3 regions of the Endozoicomonas sp. ALB115 genome follow, and region 3 is predicted to be linked to each of the others. Evidence: predicted binding sites of a transcription regulator. Region 3 holds the regulator's gene; each other region holds the start of a gene.

Region 1 (4,179 bases), on a different contig from region 3:
ATTACCATTGCGTTACCGGGGATGTTTGAGTGGATTCTGGCGGTCGTCATTGTTATCTCGGCGACCATACTGGGTGCAGTGCCTGCCTGGCGGGCCTATAAAAATTCATTGGCGGATGGTCTGACGGTCAGGCTGTAGGAGAGCAAATAATGATAGCTGGAAGACAACACCCTGGCTGGATGGCCGTGGTGCTTATGCTGGCTTTTATGCCGGTGAACTTTGCCATGGCTGCAAGCACCGAAAAGCCTGCGATCAAAGAGATCAACTGGGATGATCTGATGCCGCCGGTGGATGAGGACATTGTCCGTAAATATGAGGCGGGTGAAATCAGTCAGGAAGAGGCTATTGAGTATATTGAAGAGCTGGGCAAGATTCCGGTAGCAAGTATGAATCAGCAACGGGTCAAAATTCCCGGTTACCTGGTACCGCTGAATATTGGCAAGGATCAATCAGCCACAGAGCTGTTGCTGGTGCCAACCCTGGGAGCCTGTATTCATGTACCGCCACCGCCACCCAACCAGACCATTTTTGTCCGCTATGACCAGGGCATAAAAGTCACAGAAGCGGGCTATACCCCTTACTGGCTGGAAGGAGTGATCAGGGTTGAAAACAATACCTCCGAGTACACTGACGTTGTCTATGCCATAACGGTGGAGAGTTTGAAGGAGTTTGAATAGAGAGAGAATGCTTTGCCCCGATGCTCCGGGGCAAGGCATGTTTCCCTGGCAACAGTGCTGTGAAATGGTGCATTCAATGATAACTTGTGAAGACTGCCCCTAATCGTGTTATAACATCCTATCCTGATTGGCTCCTCTGATAACCGTACTGGCGAGTGACCATGGAACCTGCACTGCATTCTGCTACGTCCCCCATTGTCAGGGAAATTGCTGAACTCCTGATGTCCAGGGGCTGGACCCTGTCTACCGCTGAATCCTGTACCGGTGGTGGTATTGGTCATGTCCTGACCGTGTTGCCGGGAAGCTCGGCCTGGTTTGACGGTGGTGTCATCTGCTATGCCAATGGCGTAAAGGCCAATCTCCTGCATGTGCCGACAGTGTTGCTGAATAAATACGGTGCGGTCAGTGAGCAGGTGGCCATCGCCATGGCCCGGGGTGTCCGCAAGCTGCTGGCAACGGATATCTCTATAGCCGTGACCGGCGTTGCCGGACCGGGGGGGGCGACACCGGAAAAACCTGTGGGAACCGTCTGGATTGCCTGGAGTGCCGGCCAGGAAACAACTGCAAGGCACTTCCATTTTGAGGGTGATCGTGATCAGATCAGGGCGCAAACGGTTGTTCAGGCGTTGCTGGGTGTTCTGACCCTGTTGACCTGAGAAACGTTAACCTGAAAAAAGATTCCTTCCTGTCGAAGCGATAAATATACTGGACAAATATCCAGTATCTGTTTAAATATACAGTATTACTTATTGAGCTGTTCCTGATGAAATCAGAATCGAACTGAGGGCGTGAAAAAATGGATGATAACAGAAAAAAAGCGTTGGCAGCAGCACTTGGCCAGATTGACCGACAGTTTGGTAAAGGTGCCATCATGCGGATGGGGGATCAGAAGCAGGAAGCAATTCCCGCAATTTCTACCGGTTCTCTGCAACTGGATATTGCCCTGGGCATTGGTGGCCTGCCGAAAGGCCGTGTTATTGAAATCTTCGGCCCTGAATCTTCCGGTAAAACCACGCTGACCCTGAGCGTTATTGCCCAGGCCCAGAAGCACGGTGCCACCTGTGCCTTTGTTGATGCTGAGCATGCCCTGGACCCACAGTACGCCGGTAAGCTGGGTGTAAATGTGGATGACCTGTACGTCTCCCAGCCGGATACCGGTGAACAGGCGCTGGAAATTACCGATATGCTGGTTCGTTCCGGTGCCGTGGATGTTATCGTGGTTGACTCTGTCGCTGCCCTGGTACCCAAGGCTGAAATTGAAGGTGATATGGGGGACTCCCACGTTGGTCTGCAGGCCCGTCTGATGTCTCAGGCACTGCGTAAGCTGACCGGTTCCATCAAACAGACCAACTGCATGGTCATCTTTATTAACCAGATCCGTATGAAGATCGGTGTGATGTTCGGCAACCCGGAAACCACTACCGGCGGTAACGCGCTGAAATTTTACTCTTCTGTACGTCTTGATATTCGTCGTACCGGTTCGGTGAAGCAGGGCGATGAGGTGATCGGTAACGAAACCCGCGTTAAAGTGGTGAAGAACAAGGTATCGCCACCATTCCGTCAGGCTGAATTCCAGATTCTGTATGGTCAGGGCATCTACCATATGGGCGAAGTGATTGATCTGGGTGTCAAGCTGAAGCTGGTGGACAAATCCGGTGCCTGGTATGCCTATAAGGGAACCAAGATTGGCCAGGGTAAAGCCAATGCTGCCCAGTATCTTTCTGATAATCCGGAAGTGGCGGCTGAAATCGAAGCCCAGATCCGTGCTGAGTTAATGAGCACTCCAGAGAAGGACGCTGCAAAAAAAGCCGAAGTTGACGCCGGAAAAAGTGCTGGCAAAAAAGGTGACGACGATGCAGCGGCAAGTGTACAGCAGGACGAGCTGCTGGCTGAGTAATTGAATGTCTGCTGATGTCATTCAATCGGTAAACGATGTCCGCCGGGCTGCTATGGATCTACTGGCCCGGCGGGAACATGGTTTTACCGAACTGGTCCGAAAACTCTCGGGCCGTTTTCCCCGGGAACTGGTATTAGACGCGCTTACCCGCTTGCGGGCAGAGCGGCTGCAAAGTGATGACCGCTTTGTTGAAAGTTTGGTCTACAGTCGTCAACAGCGGGGCTACGGTCCGGTTCGTATTAAATCGGAACTGTTTCAGAAAGGAGTTGATAGCGAGTTGATCGGTCAATACCTGCTGGAGCAGGACGATCACTGGGATGAACTGGCAAAAGCGGTAAAAGAGCGAAAGTTTGGTGCCTCTGTACCCCGGGACCATAAAGAAAGAGCCCGGCAGACCCGCTTTCTGGCCCAGCGCGGCTTCTCCATGAGCCAGATATACTCCGCTTTCTCTTCTTCATAACAGGCAGTGGCATTATAATTCCGGGAGTGAACGTAAGGTTGCCTTCATTATCATTGATGCAACCTGGCAACAGGCCAGGAAAATGTATCGTCAAAGCCCCTGGTTGCATGGTTTGAATTTACTGAGCTTGCAGCCTGAAGAGCCATCCATCTACCGTCTCCGAAGTAATCGTCAGGAGCAGTACTTGTGTACCGCTGAAGTGGCAGCAAGAGCACTGGGCGAGTTGGGTGAAAACACCAATCGTCAGCTGATGGAGGCCCTGGTTCAAGTCTATTGTGACCGCTATTTATGGGCACGCAAAGGCCAGCGAAGGGAGGAGGATTCGCGCTCTCTGCACATACTTAAGCAGTACCGCTCTGCTGCTCATTAGGCCATCAGTGAAAAAAGCCCGGTAAAAAGCCTGTTAATGATGGGGTGAAGTGATCATTTTTTCCCACCATTCCTATATAATCCCCGGTTTGCGTAAATTTACTGTGAAAAGGCTGCTCATTGTGATTGCGCTGCCATTTTTGTGTTTGGGAGTGAGCGGCCTTTTCCGCTCATGGCTGACAAGAGATAACTCCCCCGGTGGGAACTGTATATGAAGACTAACGAAATACGTTCTGCTTTTCTGGAATACTTCAGGGAAAACGGCCATGAAGTGGTTGCCAGTAGCTCTCTGGTACCCCATGACGACCCAACCCTGCTGTTTACCAATGCCGGGATGAACCAGTTCAAAGACACTTTCCTGGGGCGTGAGCAGCGTGACTACAACCGTGCCACCACTTCCCAGAAGTGTGTACGTGCCGGGGGCAAACACAATGACCTGGATAACGTCGGTTATACCGCCCGTCACCACACCTTCTTTGAAATGCTGGGTAATTTCAGCTTTGGCGATTACTTCAAGAAAGAAGCGATCCACTTTGCCTGGAACTTTCTGACCGGCACGCTGAAACTGCCTAAAGAGCGTCTTTGCGTCACCATCTATGCCTCTGACGATGAAGCCTACAATATCTGGTTAAACGACATTGGTATTGCAGCGGAGGATATTATCCGCATTGGCGACAACAAGGGAGCGCCTTACGCTTCCGATAACTTCTGGCAGATGGGTGATACTGGCCCCTGTGGCCCCTGTACCGAAATTTTCTATGATCACGGTGACCATA
Region 2 (4,179 bases), on a different contig from region 3:
CGGCTTTGGTTTTCACATGGGGCAACAGAGCGGCCACGGCCTCTTTGAGCTTCGGTGTTTTCTCCAGCTCCAGCCCGTTGTCCACCAGTTTCGCCACAGACCACAGCAGGTTGGCGATACCTTGAGTGTTGAAGTGGTCTTTCTCGTCTTTTGATTCGGCTTTGGTTTTCACATGGGGCAACAGCGCGGCTACGGCCTCTTTGAGCTTCGCTGTCTTCTCCAGCCCGTTGTCCACCAGTTTCGCCACAGACCACAGTAGGTTGGCGATACCTTGTGTATCAATAGTTCTGACTTCAGGTTTTTGGTTGCACTGTATTATTACTGCATCAAGTAAAGTTGACAGTAAAGCAGCTTGAGTTTCCTTTCCCAACTCATCCATGTATTTATGAGGGGTCAAAACACCCGCTGAAGTAAAGGAATGAAGCGTTGTCGTCAGGCTTCGCCAGGTCCACCCGGGTGTCGCTTTAAAATCGTGCAACAATGGTATCAGTTGGCTTTGTTCACTATGATTTAAAGGTCGTTTTGACCCTAATGTGTATTGTTTAATTGAACTGGCAAATTGACTGTGTTTTCTACCATCATAGCGATCACCATAACGAGCAGATATCCTCACCAGGCAACTCATTTTTTCGTGTGTAATGAGAGCATTAAAATCATAAACAGGTTTTACTGAATGTCTTGGTGGATAGTGAGAAGAGCATGCGTCAGAAGTATGATAAAATTCATTACACCTTGAGATATAGGGGGGTGGAGTATTCACCTGTCTGACTGTGTCATGCCGATATCGCCCACTCCTTGAAGCATTGGTATGACCATCCGGTGGTTTATAATCATTACCTGATGTCGTGTATTTCCAACTTATACCAGCAGTGCCTCTATCCATAATTATATTTCATTAATTCATAAAAAATATGAAAAGTGTACACTGTTCTGTTTATAGTTCATCTTGCTGAAATGTCTATAAACTCTGGTTTAATTGGTGCTTGCGACGAATTTTATAGATTAAATTCGAAACTTGTCTTTATTTGATCAACAATGGGTTTTTTAGACCAATTTGCTGCCGCCGCAGTAGGGCAGTTTATTCTCGGACAGCCCCCCGGGAGCCCTGATAAAAAAGGCTGAAACCAATGACAAAGAGGAAGATGAGGCATACCGACAGGAGACCGGATACGGTATCCCGGGAGATCTGAAGTTCAAACAGCAGCGGTTGGAAAAAATCCAGAAGGCCAAAAAAAACCTTGAAGAACGAGAGCTGGCACTGAATCCGGACAAGCCAATAGACGATAAAAAAATAACTCAGTTTTGCCGACCCCCATGCCCGGATGAGGCAGGTATTGACGCCTATGTGGCGACTGATAGTAAGGAAAACCATCGAAAGAACTGCTGGAAAACTCAGACAGGAAGTTTGTCAAAGCCGATTTTATTTATAACTCGGCCAGCACAGACAAAACAATTATCAGGGAGCCTTAGGCTTCCATTAAAGATTAAAGGCCAGTGTGATTAGAAACAGCACCAGAGTGACACTGGCAATGATCAGTAATGTTTTCATTTGATGGTTCATCTGGCAGGCTGGCTCCCCAAAACTCATGTTCAAGGGTAAGTCGCAACTGCTGAGTTTCGTAGCCTGTTTTGGTAATGCCGTGTTTCAAAATTGTAATGCTGGAAACGTGTATGTATATACAGTATTCTTTTTAACGACAGGTTTGGAACAGAAATGGAATGGCCATATTGTTGGGGATTGATCCCGGGTCCAGGATTACCGGGTATGGAATCATTGAGGAAATTGGCTCCCAATGTAAATACGTAGCATCCGGCTGTATCCGAATTCAGGATGGGCCACTGCCAGAAAGACTTGCCCAAATTTTTCAGGGTATCAATACGGTGATTGAAATGTACAGTCCGCAATCTGTCGGTATTGAGCAGGTGTTTATGGCACGCAATGCCGACTCTGCCCTGAAGCTTGGGCAGGCCCGTGGTGCGGCGATTGTTGCCGCAGTAAATCATGGGCTTGAAGTTGCAGAGTACTCGGCACGACAGGTGAAACAGGCGGTGGTGGGTAAGGGCTCTGCGGAAAAGTTCCAGGTACAGCACATGATTACTTCAATTCTGAAGCTGGATAAAACCCCTCAGGCCGATGCCGCTGATGCGTTAGCAGTGGCATTGTGCCACTCCCACACACGGGCAAGCCTGGTGCGAATGGCCGGAGCAACGGGCAGAAGAAATCGTCGGTTATTAAGTAGTTAAGTCGTTAGAAGAGATACTGAATATGATAGGCAGACTTCGCGGTATTTTGCTGGAAAAAAAAGCCCCATACCTGCTGATTGAGGCTGGTGGGGTGGGCTATGAAGTTGAAGCGCCGATGTCGGTGTTTTACCGTCTGCCAGAGGTTGGTGTTGAGACAACGCTTTATACGCACTTTGTCGTTAGAGAAGATGCACAGCTGCTCTATGGCTTTAGCGACGCCCGGGAGAGAGAGCTTTTCCGTACTCTGATTAAAGTGAATGGAGTGGGTCCGAAACTGGGCCTGACACTGCTCTCCGGAATAGAAGCGTCTGTATTTGTACGTTGTATCCATGATGGCGACAGTTCTACCCTGGTGAAATTACCCGGGGTTGGCAAGAAAACCGCGGAACGCCTGATCGTGGAGTTAAAAGACAAACTGTCAACATGGGATAGCTCTGCTGCGCAATTTGATGGTTTGACTGGAACGCCCCTGGGGCAGGCCCTGGAAAAACAGGCCGCGGATACTGAACAGGAAGCCGTCAGTGCCCTGGTTGCCCTGGGCTATAAGCCTCAGGAAGCCAGCAAGGTGATTGGGCGGATTAAAGTAGAAGGTCTGTCCAGTGAAGAACTGATCAGGCAGGCATTAAGAAGTATGATTTAACATCATTCCCGGAAAAAATTATGATTGAAGCGGATCGCTTAATATCAGCCAGTGAGCGCCCGAGTGAAGAGGCCCAGGATCGGGCCATTCGACCTGTCCGGTTGCGTGAGTACACCGGGCAGCCAAAAGTCAGGGAGCAGATGGAGATATTTATCCAGGCGGCCCGAAAGCGTGGTGATGCTTTGGATCATACGTTGATATTTGGTCCGCCCGGGCTGGGCAAGACAACGCTTTCCCATATTGTTGCCAATGAAATGGGCAGTAATATCCGTTCGACTTCCGGGCCAGTGATTGAAAAAGCCGGAGACCTTGCCGCCCTGCTCACGAACCTTGAGCCTAATGACATCCTGTTTATTGATGAGATCCATCGTCTCAGCCCGGCCGTTGAAGAAGTGCTCTATCCGGCCATGGAAGATTATCAATTGGATATTATGATTGGTGAAGGCCCAGCGGCACGTTCGATCAAACTGGATCTGCCACCCTTTACCCTGGTCGGCGCGACCACCCGAGCAGGGCTGCTGACTTCACCTTTAAGGGATCGGTTTGGCATTGTTCAGCGGCTTGAGTTCTACAATGTGGCGGATCTCAGTGCCATTGTGCTCCGTTCTGCTGGTATTCTCGGAGTGCCGATGAATAGCGAGGCGGCCAATGAAGTTGCCCGCCGTTCAAGAGGCACACCCCGTATCGCCAACCGGCTGCTGCGAAGAGTCAGGGATTACGCGGAAGTAAAAGGCGATGGTTCGGTAACCCGTGAACTGGCAGACGCTGCCCTGAATATGCTGGATGTGGACGCCAGCGGTTTTGATCATATGGACCGTCGACTGTTACTGGCCATGATTGAAAAGTTTGATGGAGGTCCAGTGGGCGTGGACAACCTTGCCGCAGCCATCAGTGAAGAGCGGGACACCATTGAAGATGTGCTTGAGCCCTACCTGATTCAACAGGGTTATATAATGAGAACACCCAGAGGCAGGGTATTAACTAAGAGCGCTTATCTACATTTTGGCTATGATTACCCCTAGGGGCTGTTCAGGTTGTATTATGAACTAGACTTCAGTTCATGCTCGGAGGACCTGTCAGTCCTCTTTTTTTATCCTTACGGCATTTGGAAATATCGTAACAGGAGTACCTGATACCCTCAGTATGCAACTCAACTTCAACAGGCCACAGTCCGGCCCTATCTAAACAGACAGGATGTATAATATGCTCCCAGCTGGAACGCCTGAAACTTCCTACGGGATGCAGGTACGCTCGAAAATTGATAGACCAGAGTCAGAGTATCCAACAGGAGAGGT
Region 3 (4,179 bases):
GTTACAGCCGTAAGACCAAACAGCAGTACGTTATGTCCGAGCTTGATGGTAAGGCAACGGGCTGGAGTGCGGTATTTGAAGATGGCCGCTGGCATGAAAAGCAGTCTAAAAAGCGCCAGTCCGGTTAGATTTATCTCAAACCCCAGGTTCGTGAGACAGGGCTATGAAGCCCTGTTGTATTATGGCTGTTAAGTAGCTAACCATATGAAATCACATATTTCTGACTCCTTGTTCAGGCACTATGCTTCGTTACAACTCCGGTCACATAGCTACGGCTATGCTCCCTCCGTTGTGCCTCGCATAGCACCTGCCCAAGTAGCCAGAAATATGTGATTTCATATGGCCAGCTACTTATAAACTTTGAGTTCGACAAAGCACAAGTTGTTCCCGAAAGATTGATGGAGTTGGTTATGACAAACAATTGGCAGGGATATACCAATAAAATGCTCTTTCACGCCCGTTTGTTGCTGGATGCCTGGGAAGATGCTGATGATCTTGCCAAGTCGGCATTTCGTGAGGCCTGTCTGAATGCAATGGTTCAGGCTTACCGCTCGTTACTGGCGGAAATTATGACGAATTACCGTTTGCCGGTAAATCAGCTACCCTCTCTTGATGAGGCAATGAACAGTGTTCATCATAAGGGAGAGGTGTCTACTGAGTTGCAGTACATTGAACGTCTTGAGCAACATGATTCCTGGTTGTCGGCGTTATTAAAAAGTCATCAGGACTGTGCCATGCCTATACAGCGTAAAAGTGTTGAGCGGAATGAAATTCCTCTGTTTAATGCCAATAGTGTGCGGTTTGATCAGTCAGAAGGCTTTCTTTCTGTGCTTGAGTCCTTGAAGGAGCTGGTTACCTATAGTCGGAACTTCAGCCTGGAGTGGTAGGTTTCTGATGTTTTCAGGTTTGTTCATTGCCAGCCATATTCAGCTCTTTAGGGCTGATATCTTGAAAGCCTCTGCTGGCTAATGCACAATGCTTCACCGCTAACCCTAAAATCCCGGTATCACTATTTATGTCAGCGTCGTTTCTTGAAATTGTTGAACTGCCTTCCGGCGAAATCGTTTTGCGTCGCAGTGATGAGGAGAACGCCGAGCCTCTGGTTACCATGTCATTCTCCCGGGAGTTGCTTGACTTTCTCCAGGGAGATCAGGTGGAGGTAGCCAAGGCTATGCTGGATGCCTGCATAGAAGAAGTCGGGCGTAAAACAGAAGCTGACGCTGGAGAATACATCCCTGAAAACCGGGTTCTTCATTAACCGTCATACAGACCCTCCAGTTATCCTCTGTTCCTGATTGCCAGTCCCTGACATCGACCTGAGCGAGCGGCGGTCTCGAGTTCAGAGAGTGTGATGCTATCCATCTGCTCGATCCAGCTGACCACGGTGTGGCTGGTGCCTGAGGCCAGTGCCTTGCGAGTGAGTTTCAGTGGGTCTGCCACTGCGGAAGGGTTGAGAACCTGAAGGCGCTGCCTGCTGATGCCCGATGACTTCAGCCAGTTTATGGTGCTTTTTGCCTGTTCACTGGACAGTATCAGGGTAAGCCAGCGTTGATCCTGATGGTTAGCCAGCTCATACAGAACAGTCTTCAGAAAACGTCCTGATTGCCAGGGCGGGCCTGAGAGAATCAGCTCATCAATAAAGCTGACAGGTTCACTGTCAATGCAGGGAGCGTTACCGTTCTGACTGGATGATGGTGTTAATGCTTGCATGTCAGGTCCTCTACATCAGAGATCGTCAGGGTCTAGTGCTGCTAAGCGCTGTTGCCCATACCGTTCGTCCTGAAGCTTGTCGAAGGACCCATAGGGCCTAAAGGCGGAAACTCCGGACTCTGATAGATCGTGCCAAGCACCCTTCGACTCCGCTCAGGGTGAACGTGGTTTACGGGTAATAACGCTTAGCCGCACTAGTTCCTGATAACCCCCACACTCAGTCCTTCGATAGCAAAGGTATCAACGCTGAGGTCTACTTCGATTGTCTTGAATTCTTTGTTTTCCGGGTGCAGGTAAATTCTGTTTTTAACCTGTTCAAAACGTTTGACCGTTACTTCGTCGTCAATTCTGGCAACGACAATCTGGCCATTGGCTGCGGTTGATGTTTTATGGACAGCCAGAAGGTCCCCGTCAAGAATACCGATATCCTTCATGCTCATCCCTTTTACCCGAAGCATGAAGTCTGCTTTGGGGGAAAAGAAATCAGGGTTGATGGACAGGTGGTCTTCAATATGTTCCTGGGCAAGAATGGGGCTTCCTGCAGCAACCTGTCCTACAATAGGCAGGCCGGAAGATTCAGTGCCGGGGATTCGGATACCTCTTGAGGTTCCGGGGGTGATCTCGATAGCTCCCTTGCGGGCGAGGGCTCTGAGATGTTCTTCTGCTGCATTGGGTGATCGGAACCCGAAGGTCTGTGCGATTTCTGCACGAGTGGGGGGGAAACCGGTCTCTTCTATATGAGATTTGATCAGTTCAAGAATCTCAGTCTGGCGCTTGGTCAATTTATACATGATTAAATCTGTGTTTTTATACAGTACATGTAATTATATACAGTATTTTGCTGACTGCAACCACCCCTGTCTTATTAATCTAACTTGATGTTTCAGTTGGCAAACGTTAGTTTTAAACAAATGTTTACATTGGAGGTTTTACAGACATGTCACAGTCAGCGACAGTAGACAGGATTCTGGACGCTGCCGAGAAGTTATTTGCTGAGCATGGGTTCGCAGAGACCTCGCTGCGTTCAATTACCAGTCAGGCGGGTGTTAACCTGGCCGCTGTTAATTACCACTTCGGCTCCAAAAAATCCCTGATCCAGGCGGTCTTTTCCCGTTTTCTTGATCCTTTTGTCAGCAATCTTTCCGGGGCTCTTGTGCGATATCAGGATAATAATGACGTTCTTGATCTGGAAGAAATACTTCATTTACTGGTGGATCAGATCATGGCGGTTAAACCCCGCAGCCCTGAAGATCTCTCTGTTTGTATGAGGATGATTGGCCTGGCCTACACACAGGGCCAGGGGCATCTGAAGAAATATTTGCGCGACGTCTACGGGGAAGTATTCCAGGCTTATCTGGAGTTGCTGGTAAAAGCGTGTCCTGAGTTGCCATTGAATGACCTGTTCTGGCGCGTCTATTTTATTCTGGGTTCCGCTGTGTTTACCCTTTCAGGAGCGGATGCACTGAGGGCTATTGCGGAAAGCGATTATGGGGTCAGGACTGAACTGGAAGATATCATGAGAAAGATGGTGCCTTTCATGGCGGCAGGTCTAAGATCGCACACCTGACGGATCATTTAACCATACAGAGCTTGATTTACCGATGCATCTTACTGTTCATATTGCCAGTCAGGAGATGGTGCTGCATGAGAAGGACGGCAAGCGCCGTGTTTATTCTGTGTCTACTGCCAGCAAGGGAGTCGGGCAGCAGGAGGGGAGCTGGCAAACACCTCTTGGTCAGCATGTTATCCGGGCGAAAATTGGTGCCGGTCTGCCGACTAATTCAGTATTTGTCGGACGTCGCTTTACCGGTGAGATTTATTCCCCCGGGCTTTGTCAGCAGTACCCTGAAAGAAAGGACTGGATATTAACCAGAATTTTATGGCTCAGTGGCCTGGAGCCCGGATATAACCGGCTGGGTAATGTTGATACCATGCGTCGCTATATCTATATCCACGGTTCGCCGGATACGGCAGTGATGGGTGAACCCGGCTCGCGGGGATGTATCCGAATGCATGGGGAAGATATTATCGATCTGTTTGACCGTGTAGATACCGGTACCAGGATAGATATACAGCTTAGCTGATACCGTTTTTTTTAGAGGATAGAGTCGTGCCAACAGGCCTGAACCGTGGTGTTCTTTTGATTGATCTCGAGGGAGTGCAGCTGACCGCCGAAGAACACCAGCTGCTTTCCCTGCCCGGTGTTGCGGGTATTGTCCTTTTTTCCAGGAACTATCAGAGTCGGGAACAGTTAATTGCCATGGTTCGTTCTGTCCGGAATGTTCGTCGGGATCTGTTAATCTGTGTGGATCAGGAAGGTGGGCGTGTGCAACGCTTCAAGGACGGATTTACCCGTCTACCCCCGGCGCAGGCTTATGGGGCATTTGACCCGGATCAGCAGTATCAGATGGCTTATCAGTCAGGCTGGCTGATGGCCTCTGAGTTGCTGGCCTGCGGGATAGATCTTTG

Evidence for each region. The regulator LexA, encoded in region 3, represses DNA repair genes until DNA is damaged. The targets are predictions, from matches to a motif close to TACTGTNTANNTANACAGTA.
Region 1: recA (recombinase RecA) is a predicted target of LexA. The motif match lies at 1,400-1,419, and genes of this name have one in related genera.
Region 2: ruvC (crossover junction endodeoxyribonuclease RuvC) is a predicted target of LexA. The motif match lies at 1,666-1,685, and genes of this name have one in related genera.

The regions. Positions count from the first base shown of each region.
Region 1 covers NZ_JBLYZG010000008.1:99,191-103,369, reverse strand. Annotated here, with positions in the region: gene ACO6VE_RS05800 (ABC transporter permease) at 1-138, shown strand, start outside; gene ACO6VE_RS05795 (DUF3299 domain-containing protein) at 150-677, shown strand; gene ACO6VE_RS05790 (CinA family protein) at 839-1,333, shown strand; gene recA (recombinase RecA) at 1,474-2,574, shown strand; gene ACO6VE_RS05780 (regulatory protein RecX) at 2,579-3,034, shown strand; partial or broken gene ACO6VE_RS05775 (DTW domain-containing protein) at 3,072-3,404, shown strand; gene alaS (alanine--tRNA ligase) at 3,615-4,179, shown strand, end outside.
Region 2 covers NZ_JBLYZG010000041.1:21,157-25,335, forward strand. Annotated here, with positions in the region: gene ACO6VE_RS16755 (DUF1601 domain-containing protein) at 1-883, opposite strand, end outside; gene ACO6VE_RS16760 (hypothetical protein) at 1,079-1,372, opposite strand; gene ruvC (crossover junction endodeoxyribonuclease RuvC) at 1,720-2,244, shown strand; gene ruvA (Holliday junction branch migration protein RuvA) at 2,267-2,884, shown strand; gene ruvB (Holliday junction branch migration DNA helicase RuvB) at 2,905-3,906, shown strand.
Region 3 covers NZ_JBLYZG010000052.1:4,019-8,197, forward strand. Annotated here, with positions in the region: gene topA (type I DNA topoisomerase) at 1-128, shown strand, start outside; gene ACO6VE_RS18780 (DUF6586 family protein) at 411-887, shown strand; gene ACO6VE_RS18785 (hypothetical protein) at 1,016-1,258, shown strand; gene ACO6VE_RS18790 (hypothetical protein) at 1,279-1,710, opposite strand; gene lexA (transcriptional repressor LexA) at 1,905-2,501, opposite strand; gene ACO6VE_RS18800 (TetR/AcrR family transcriptional regulator) at 2,648-3,277, shown strand; gene ACO6VE_RS18805 (L,D-transpeptidase family protein) at 3,312-3,794, shown strand; gene nagZ (beta-N-acetylhexosaminidase) at 3,821-4,179, shown strand, end outside.